Regions from separate parts of the Arthrobacter sp. TMP15 genome, predicted to be linked through region 2. Evidence: predicted binding sites of a transcription regulator. Region 2 holds the regulator's gene; the other holds the start of a gene.
The links. Region 2 encodes Rex, which represses fermentation and respiration genes when NADH is low (regulators of the CRP and FNR family bind a similar motif). Its sites were predicted from a motif close to CTTGTGAANNNNTTCACAAG; they were not measured.
Positions count from the first base shown of each region.

Region 1: ugpC (sn-glycerol-3-phosphate ABC transporter ATP-binding protein UgpC) is a predicted target of Rex. The motif match lies at 1,896-1,915, and genes of this name have one in related genera.

Region 1 covers NZ_CP154262.1:492,619-497,149, reverse strand. The annotation lists gene AAFM46_RS02165 (trehalose-6-phosphate synthase) at 1-965, shown strand, start outside; gene otsB (trehalose-phosphatase) at 962-1,798, shown strand; gene ugpC (sn-glycerol-3-phosphate ABC transporter ATP-binding protein UgpC) at 1,959-3,062, shown strand; gene AAFM46_RS02150 (DUF4032 domain-containing protein) at 3,163-4,530, shown strand.
Region 2 covers NZ_CP154262.1:293,166-297,696, reverse strand. The annotation lists gene AAFM46_RS01315 (YceI family protein) at 1-24, shown strand, start outside; gene AAFM46_RS01310 (hypothetical protein) at 154-918, shown strand; gene AAFM46_RS01305 (hypothetical protein) at 1,108-1,818, shown strand; gene AAFM46_RS01300 (redox-sensing transcriptional repressor Rex) at 1,939-2,637, opposite strand; gene AAFM46_RS01295 (glutaredoxin family protein) at 2,796-3,089, opposite strand; gene AAFM46_RS01290 (HAD-IB family hydrolase) at 3,275-4,087, shown strand; gene AAFM46_RS01285 (AURKAIP1/COX24 domain-containing protein) at 4,203-4,301, opposite strand; gene AAFM46_RS01280 (helix-turn-helix domain-containing protein) at 4,415-4,531, opposite strand, start outside.

The sequences.
Region 1 (4,531 bases), 200 kb from region 2:
TGCGCCCCGATCTGCGCATTGGCTTCTTCAACCACATCCCATTCCCTCCCCCGGAGATCTTTGCCCAGCTTCCTTGGCGCAAGGAAATCATCACTGGATTATTGGATGCTGACCTCATCGGTTTCCAGCGCGCCAGCGATTCAGCGAACTTCCTACGCTCAGCCCGGCGCTTTGTTGGTGCCGGCGTCAAAGCGGCCCAGGTCCAGATCAAGGACAATGACGGCAAGGTGGTGCACATTTCCCGTGCCGCACCGTTCCCCATCTCCATTGACGTGGGCCAGATCAAAGCACTTGCGGCTAAACCGGAGGTCATTGCCCGTGCCAAGCAAATCCGCGAGGATATGGGCAATCCAAAGACTATTCTGCTCGGCGTGGACAGGCTCGATTACACCAAGGGCATCACCCACCGGCTCAAGGCTTATGGCGAACTCCTTGCCGAGGGGACTATCAAAGTCCAGGATGCCGCACTGATTCAGGTGGCCAGTCCCAGCCGCGAACGGGTGGAATCCTACCGCCTGCTCCGTGAGGAAGTTGATGGCATGGTGGGCCGGATGAACGGCCAGTTCGACACCATCTTGAACACCGCCATCCGCTACCTGCACCACAGCTACCCTGTGGAGGAAATGGTTGCCCTGTACCTGGCCGCCGACGTCATGCTTGTCACCTCCCTGCGTGATGGCATGAACCTGGTGGCCAAGGAGTACGTTGCCGCCCGCAGCGACAACACCGGTGCTCTGGTGCTCAGTGAGTTCACCGGCGCCGCTGACCAGCTCAAGTCAGCCCTCTTAGTGAACCCGCATGACATTGACGGTCTCAAGGGCGCCATTGTGCGGGCCATGAACCTCTCCCCCGCCGATTCCAGCCGCCGCATGCGTGCCATGCGCCGGCAGATCCTCTCGCACGACGTCCAGCGCTGGAGCGAGGAATTCCTAGCCACCCTCCAAACGGATGCCGTTCAGGTATGAGTCTGCCCACCGATCTGCGCGAGGCCGTCCTCACCCTTGCCCAAACCCCCCACCTGCTCCTTGCCCTGGACTTTGACGGCACCATGGCCCCTCTTGTCAGCCGAGCCCAGGACGCCCGCCCACTCCCTGGCTCTGCCGCAGCCTTTGCCGCACTAGCCACTTTGGAAGGTACGACGACGGCACTCATCTCAGGCCGGGCACTGGCAAGTTTGCGTCTGGTTGCCTCCCCTCCGCCACCAACATTGTTGGTTGGCAGTCACGGCGCGGAAACCTGGTGGGGGCCCAACTCTCCTGCCCTGGAACTCACCCCGGCCCAGGAAGAGGCGCTGGCGCATGCCCGCGCCGCGGTTGCCAGCGCCGTCAGTAGCTTTCCTGGCACCGTCGCGGAACAAAAGCCGGCCGGCGTCGTCCTGCATTACAGGCTGGCCAGCGACACCGATGGGCAGGCCGCCGTCCACCGTGTCAGGACAGCACTGGATGGTGACCCGGCGTTCCACATCACCACCGGGAAAATGGTGTTGGAAATTTCGGTACTCAACGCCAACAAGGGTGAGAGTCTTACCGCACTGCGTACCTTTAGCGGTGCAACGGCAACGTTCTTCGCCGGTGATGACGTCACGGATGAGCACGCCTTTGCCGCACTGCAACCCGGAGACCTGGGTGTGAAAGTGGGCCCCGGGGACACCTCAGCCTCCTTCCGCATCCCGGATGAGAGCGCACTGCCTGAGCTCTTGGAACTACTCCTGGAAACCCGCTCACGCACCCACCCGGCACAGTCCCCAAACACAAACGCCAGCGCAAACCCCAGTACAAACACCAGCGGCGCTCCCTAATCACACCAACGTGACGCCCGCCATGGGGAACTGGGCGCAAATGTGTCATACTTCATATGTTGGCTTATGCGCTGCCTTGTCAGTGCGCGGCTAATGCTTTGAAAAACCATTCACTTGAGGATCGTTCGGCACGTACCTGCCGATGAAGGGATTTATTGCTGTGGCTACAGTAACTTTTGATAACGCAACCCGCATTTACCCGGGCACCACCAAGCCCGCTGTTGACAAGCTCAACATTGACATCGCCGATGGCGAATTCCTTGTACTCGTTGGACCTTCCGGTTGCGGAAAGTCCACATCACTGCGCATGCTCGCAGGCTTGGAAGATGTCAACGCCGGCCGCATCCTGATTGGCGACCGCGACGTCACAGACGTTCCGCCCAAGGACCGCGACATTGCCATGGTTTTCCAGAACTATGCGCTATACCCGCACATGTCCGTTGCCGATAACATGGGCTTTGCCCTGAAGATCGCCGGCATCCCCAAGGAAGAGCGCGCCACCCGCGTAAAGGAAGCCGCAAAGCTCCTTGACCTGGAGGCTTACCTTGACCGCAAGCCGAAGGCACTCTCCGGTGGTCAGCGTCAGCGTGTGGCCATGGGCCGCGCCATTGTGCGTAACCCGCAGGTCTTCCTCATGGATGAGCCGCTCTCTAACTTGGATGCCAAGCTGCGTGTGCAGACTCGCACCCAGATCGCCTCACTGACCCGCCGCCTGGGCGTCACCACCGTTTACGTGACCCACGATCAGGTTGAGGCCATGACCATGGGCGATCGCGTTGCAGTGCTCAAGGACGGTCTGCTGATGCAGGTTGACACCCCTCGCAACCTCTACGATGCCCCGCAGAACGTGTTCGTTGCCGGCTTTATTGGCTCACCCGCCATGAACCTGCTGGAACTGCCTGTTGTTGACGGCGGAGTGAAGTTCGGTGGTTCAATTTACCCCGTGCCCAGCGCTGTGTTGGGCGAGGCTGCAGGGCACACTGTCACCGTTGGTATCCGTCCCGAGGACCTTGAAGTTGTTGGCGCCGGTGAGGGCTTGGCTGTAGAGTCCGACGTCGTTGAAGAGCTGGGTGCCGATGCTTACGTTTACGGTCACGCCATCATCGACGGCAACGAGCGCGACATGGTTGTTCGTGTTGACGGCCGCCGCCCACCGATGAAGGGCGACACCATCCACGTTCGCCCGCAGGCCGGCCACGTTCACCTCTTCGACGCCACCTCCGGTGCTCGTGTTGGAGATAAGTCAGTGACCCGCGACCTCTAATCGCTACCCGCTCCTTTGGGGCAAGAATTTGCGGCGCGGTTGCCTCCTGGATTTTTTCCAGCAGGCAGCCGCGTCGCTCCTTTTAAGAGAGACTTAAGTTATGACTGAGCATCCCGGCGCCAATTGGAACAACGAACCAACAGACTTTGAGCAGATTGGGAAGTTGCCGCGGAAGAGTGTGCCGCCGGCACAGGTGATGGGTTCACTGAACATCACCGCGGCCACCACGGATCCAGGTCTGCTTGATCTGCCCTGGCATATCAAATTAGAGGAATGGCCGGCCGCGAATTTGGCTGCCCTGCCCCGCGGTATTTCCCGGCACGTGGTCCGCTTTGCCCACCTTGACGGCTCCGTCATTGCCATTAAGGAAACCTCGGAGCACGTAGCCAAGCATGAATACCACATGCTGCGTAAGCTGGCCCGGCTGGATGTGCCCTGCGTGGAGCCTGTCGCTGTGATCAGTGGGCGCACCACCCCCAACGGTTCACCGCTTGATCCGGTGCTAGTTACCCGGCACTTGAAGTTCTCCATGCCTTACCGCGCTTTGTTCTCACAGAAGCTGCGCCGGGATACCCTCACCCGTTTGATCGATGCCCAGGCCCTGCTGCTGGTGCGTCTGCACCTGGTGGGTTTCTACTGGGGAGACGTTTCCCTCTCCAACACCTTGTTCCGCCGCGACGCTGGCGCCTTCGCCGCTTACCTGGTGGATGCCGAGACGGGCGAGCTCTACCCCGATCTCTCCACTGGACAGCGTGAATACGATCTTGAAATTGCCCGCGTGAACATTGCCGGTGAGCTGATGGATCTACTCGAAGGTGGGCTCATTGAGGAGAAGGTGGATCCGGTGGCCACCAGCGAGCTGATCATGGATAGCTACCGCCGCCTGTGGGCAGAGTTGACGGAGAAGGAGTCCTTTGAACTCGGTGACCGCTGGCGTGTGGGCGCCCGCATTCGTCGCCTGAACGATCTGGGCTTTGACGTTGAAGAGTACGCCATTAAAACAACTCCTGACGGCTCCACTATTCAGCTCCAGCCTAAAGTGGTCGACGCCGGGCACCACCAGCGCCGCTTGCTGCGCCTGACCGGTCTGGACGCCCAACAAAACCAGGCACGCCGTCTGCTCAATGACATGGACTCATTCCGCAATGATGTTTCCCCGGATAAGGATGAGGAGATCAGCGCCCACGAGTGGGTCAGCACCATCTTTGAGCCCATAGTCCGCTCTATTCCGCGTGAGCTGGGCGGGAAGCTGGAACCAGCCGAGGTGGTTCATGAGGTCCTGGAGCACCGCTGGTACAAGTCTCAGCAGGAGGAGCGCAACGTGCCCCTGGCCGAGGCTGTGCAGTCTTATGTGGATGACATCTTGCGTTTCCGCCGGGATGAGGATGCCATCATGCTCAGCGATGACACGGCCACCATCAAAATGCTAGAAGGCGGCGTCCTCCCCGACGCCGACTTCGAAGACTAAC
Region 2 (4,531 bases):
GTGGCATTTGTGAAGAGCGCCTAGGCCGTTGCGCTAAAGTCCAGATCTTTAGCACACGCACCTCAAGGCCGGTCCGTCAGCGTGGTGGACCGGCCTTTTACGTGCTGTTTGCGTGCCTATACAACCGTTCTTCCCCCGACTAGGGTTCATGCTATGAGCACATCAAATGAGTTCCCAGGTCCCGAGCAGCCCGCCTCCGAGCCATCTGCTCCCGGTTATGGATCCCAGCGTGATCCAAATACGCCACCAGCACCCACTGGCGCTACGCCCACTGGTGCTACGCAGCCTCCCCCTGGCTACCAGGGCGCCCCGGGGCAACAGCCTCCTGCGGGCTACCAGCCACCTCCGAATAATCAGCCGCCAGCTGGCAATCAGCCTCCGCCGGGTTACCAGCAAGCCCCTGGCACATACCAGCAGCCTCGATACCAGCAGCCTGGAGCACCTGCGGGCAGCGGGAAGTTTGAGATGCCAGCGGACATGCCCCGGTCAATCAAAGATGTCATGCCAGCGGGTGGCTTCACCGGCATTTTTAAAATGGGCGATTTGCCTCAGCTACTGAAGATCTCTTACATCATCTGGCTGGTGACAGCGGCCCTTTGGCTGTTTTTCACTTTCTTCGCGTTTATCGGTTCGCTGTTCCTGTTGAGCTCTTCTTACTACCGCGGTTCAGGTGTGCGGGGAATCGTCATCTCCATCATTTCCTTGGCGCTGATCGCTGCGATCGTAGTCTGTGCCATGAAACTCAAGGAAGGAATGCAGTGGGCGAGGATAGCCCTTTCGACCATCGCACTGATCAGCATCTTCTTGTTCGTGACCAGCAGCCGTGGTGGCGGTTTGTTGAGCGTAGTGGCCGCCGTGTTGATGTGGCTGCCAGAATCCACTGCATGGCTGAATTCCAGGTCCAAGGGAGTTAGATAGTAGTTTGAGCACACAGTTCTAAGTCAACTTGATCAGGTGGTTGAGTTGGAGGAGGTCGCGTAGGGTTTGTAACAAACCCGACGCGGCCTTTCTTCTTCTGGTGCCACGTTCCGGCGTAATCATTTGGCCCGCACTTTCGGCCAAATCCTCAGCAATACCGAAATCGGCCACACTGAAAGAGCAGCTGTCATGAGCACCCATGGTGAAGAACCCCAAGAGCAACCTGCTTCCCGCCCGGGAAGCTACGGTGAGATCGCCCCAGGCGTGCCGCGCTACGGCCAGTACGCTCCGGTCGGGTGGGAACCGCCTCAGGACGTTATAGACGCACAGAAGGGCACCTCGCAGCCAGGCTCAATCACCCCATCGTCGGCGTATCCCGGATTTACGGGCCTACAGCCTGGCGCTCGGGAGGACTCTGGGGCACCTACGGAAGCGCCAAAGAGGGTGCTGCTGGCTACCAAGTTCATTATGGCTGCCGGAATCTTGCAACTCATTGCACTGCTAATTTGGGCGTTTGCCCTAACGACACCGGGCGGACAAGAGGTCCTGAGATCCGCCGTCGGGCAAGCCATGGCTACGAACCCGGAAGCGGCGGCCACCGTCAGCGCCCAGCAGCTTTTCATTACAGTGGCCATCTTTATGGGCATCATTCAGCTCACCTGCGCTGCCGGCTATTTTTGGATTGCCGCCAAGCTGCGCCGAGGCCGTAATTGGGCCCGGACCACCGCGCTAGTCTTCGCCATCGTCTCGATTGTTCTTGTCCCGGAAGGTGGATCATATGCGTTTTATTCCGGTGCCCGCATCATTTTGGGGTTAGTCGCCGTATTCATGCTGTTCAGGTCCCCGGCGAAGGAATTCTTCTTGGCACACAAGGCCAAACGGAACGCATTGAAGCGGTAATCCGTTCAAACCCGGCGCTGCGCGTCGCCAGTTGCCACTTATGGCGCCCAAACACACGTTTTGGGCGCCATAAGTGGCAACTGGCGAAGGATCGGCCACAAAAATAGCACCCGTAGGGGTTTATGCTCCCGGCAGATCCTGTATGAGGGAGGGTTCTTGCAGACGTTGGGCGTGATAAGCCAGAATCTGCAGCTCGGTAGCCATGTCCACTTTGCGCAGATTCACGTGATCCGCCACCGTCAGTGCAATGGGAGCAAAGCTCAGCACGCTGCGCACCCCGGCTGCCACAACCCTGTCGCATACCGCTTGAGCCACGGAAGCAGGGAGTGCTAAAACAACCATGTTCACCCTGGCGCTCTCAACCACATCTTCCAGATTTGCCGCATCGCTGACACGCAACCAACCGATTTCACTGCCAATGATCATCTGGTCTGCATCCAGTAGTGCCACAACGTCGAATCCACGCGATTCAAATCCGGCGTACCGTGCAAGAGCCCGGCCCAGGTTTCCCGCACCGACAATGGCTACCCGCCATTCGTTGGTTAAGCCAAGCGCTTGGGAGATTTTGCGGCTCAGATTGGCCACATCGTAGCCAACCCCACGTGTCCCGTAGGTCCCGAGGTAAGAAAGATCTTTCCTGACATTTGATGAGCCCACGCCGGCCGACTCCGCGAGAGCCTCAGACGATACGCTTTCGGCACCTTCAGCAAGGAGCGCGTTGAGCGTACGAAGGTACAGCGTCAAGCGCGAAACGGTGGCAGAGGGTAACTGCCGGGCTGGCTCGTCCGGCTGACCATCCGAGGTCTGCGCTGAGGTCAAGACTTCACTCCACATTCTCAAACTAAGGCCGCGCCCAGATGCTGAACACGTGTCCGTGAGGTCCGCACCGACCTTCACCCACTGTAAGTCGTGGCACGGCCATAGCCAAAAATACGCAGCCCAGACCAAGCATCAAGGCAGAGCATCAGGGCAAGCGGCTAGCTCAGGAGGCGCCGGAGACGGGCAGGGTCTATATGCCAGAAGTCTCTCTGGATCCCGTCCACAAGCACCACCGGGATTTCTTCCCCGTAACGCGCTATGAGCTCGGGGTTGTTATCAATGCTCAGCTCGGACCAGGTCAAGCCAAGACTGCCTGCTACTTCGGCGACGACTGTGCGGGCAGCCTCACACAAGTGGCAATTGGACTTGGTGACCAGCTCCAGTAATGGAACGTGAGCATTGCCTGCGGTAGAGACATCACTTGTGGCCGGATGGTTGGCAGCATATTCCATGTCTATAACGGTACCTAGTCAAAGTGTGTGGTGCCGCATCTGTTCCTTTGGCAGCGTCAGGACGGGCTCTGCTGCGTAAAGAGCGGGTTTCTCCACCAAACGGTAAATGAAAGTTTCACCACAGTTAACCGCTGCCTCCGGTGGCGGAGCGGGCAGAGCGTGTCTGGATTGACTAGACTCATTCCATGCCCGACGTGATTACCAACAGTGCCGAGGCCGCCTCGACCACTGCGCAACACCAGGGTGAGGCCGCTTTCTTTGATGTGGATAACACATTGATGAAGGGTGCCAGCTTGTTCCACGTGGCACGAAAAATGTATCAAAAAAAGGCATTCACGTTGACTGATGTCGCTGGCTTCGCGTGGAAACAAACCAAATTCATCATGCGCGGCGAGAACATGAACGACGTTCATTCCGTTCAGGACTCAGCACAGAAGCTGGCCGCTGGAATCAGTGCCGATTTTATCCGCCAACTCGGCGAAGAAGTCTATGACGAGATGATTGAATCTAAGATTTGGCCCGGCACCAAAGCCCTGACGAAAGAACACCTCAAATCTGGGCGGCAAGTGTGGCTCGTGACAGCCACCCCTGTTGAGGTTGCTGCTGTCATTGCGACTCGGCTGAACCTTACGGGCGCCCTTGGCACTGTGGCCGAGATAGAAGACGGCATCTACACCGGCCGCCTGGTGGGTGAGATCCTCCACGGCGCAGCAAAGTCACGTGCCGTGCGTGAACTGGCACACAGAGAAGGTGTGGATCTTTCGCGCAGCTGGGCCTACAGCGACTCTTACAACGACATCCCGCTGCTAACAGCCGTAGGTAATCCGGTTGCCATCAATCCCGACGCCAAGTTGCGAAAGCATGCACGGGAAAATAATTGGCCCGTTTACGATTACCGTTCAGGGCGTCGGGCCGCAACTCTGGGCCTACAAGCCGCAACGGGTGCCGGAGTGGTCTACGGATTGTGGAAAGGCGTCGCGATGGTGCGTAAGCGCTAAATGATGCTGGCCACGTACTAAACCGGAAGCAGAAATCTCACACGCTAAGTTTGCCCGGACATAAAAACACCCGCACACCACAACGGTGAACGGGTATTTTTGTGAAGACGAAGCTTTACTTCTTGTTACGACGCTGGTGACGCGTCTTACGAAGCTGCTTACGGTGCTTCTTCTTGGACATCCGCTTGCGGCGCTTCTTAACTACTGAACCCATGAAAGTTCCTCACAAACTGCATAGAACAACCTCGAATGAGGCCGTAAACGATTAGGTTGACCGATCGCAGGAATCGGTCTAGCCGAAAATGGATCTTTCCTAGGGTACCGCCTTTACCCTGTATGCGCCGAACCGGAGGGGCCGTGAGTCTCTGTGCCATCCACCACGGCCGAGCGCAAATAGCTCTCAACTGCGTTGGCAGGCACCCGATATGACCGGCCAAAACGTAC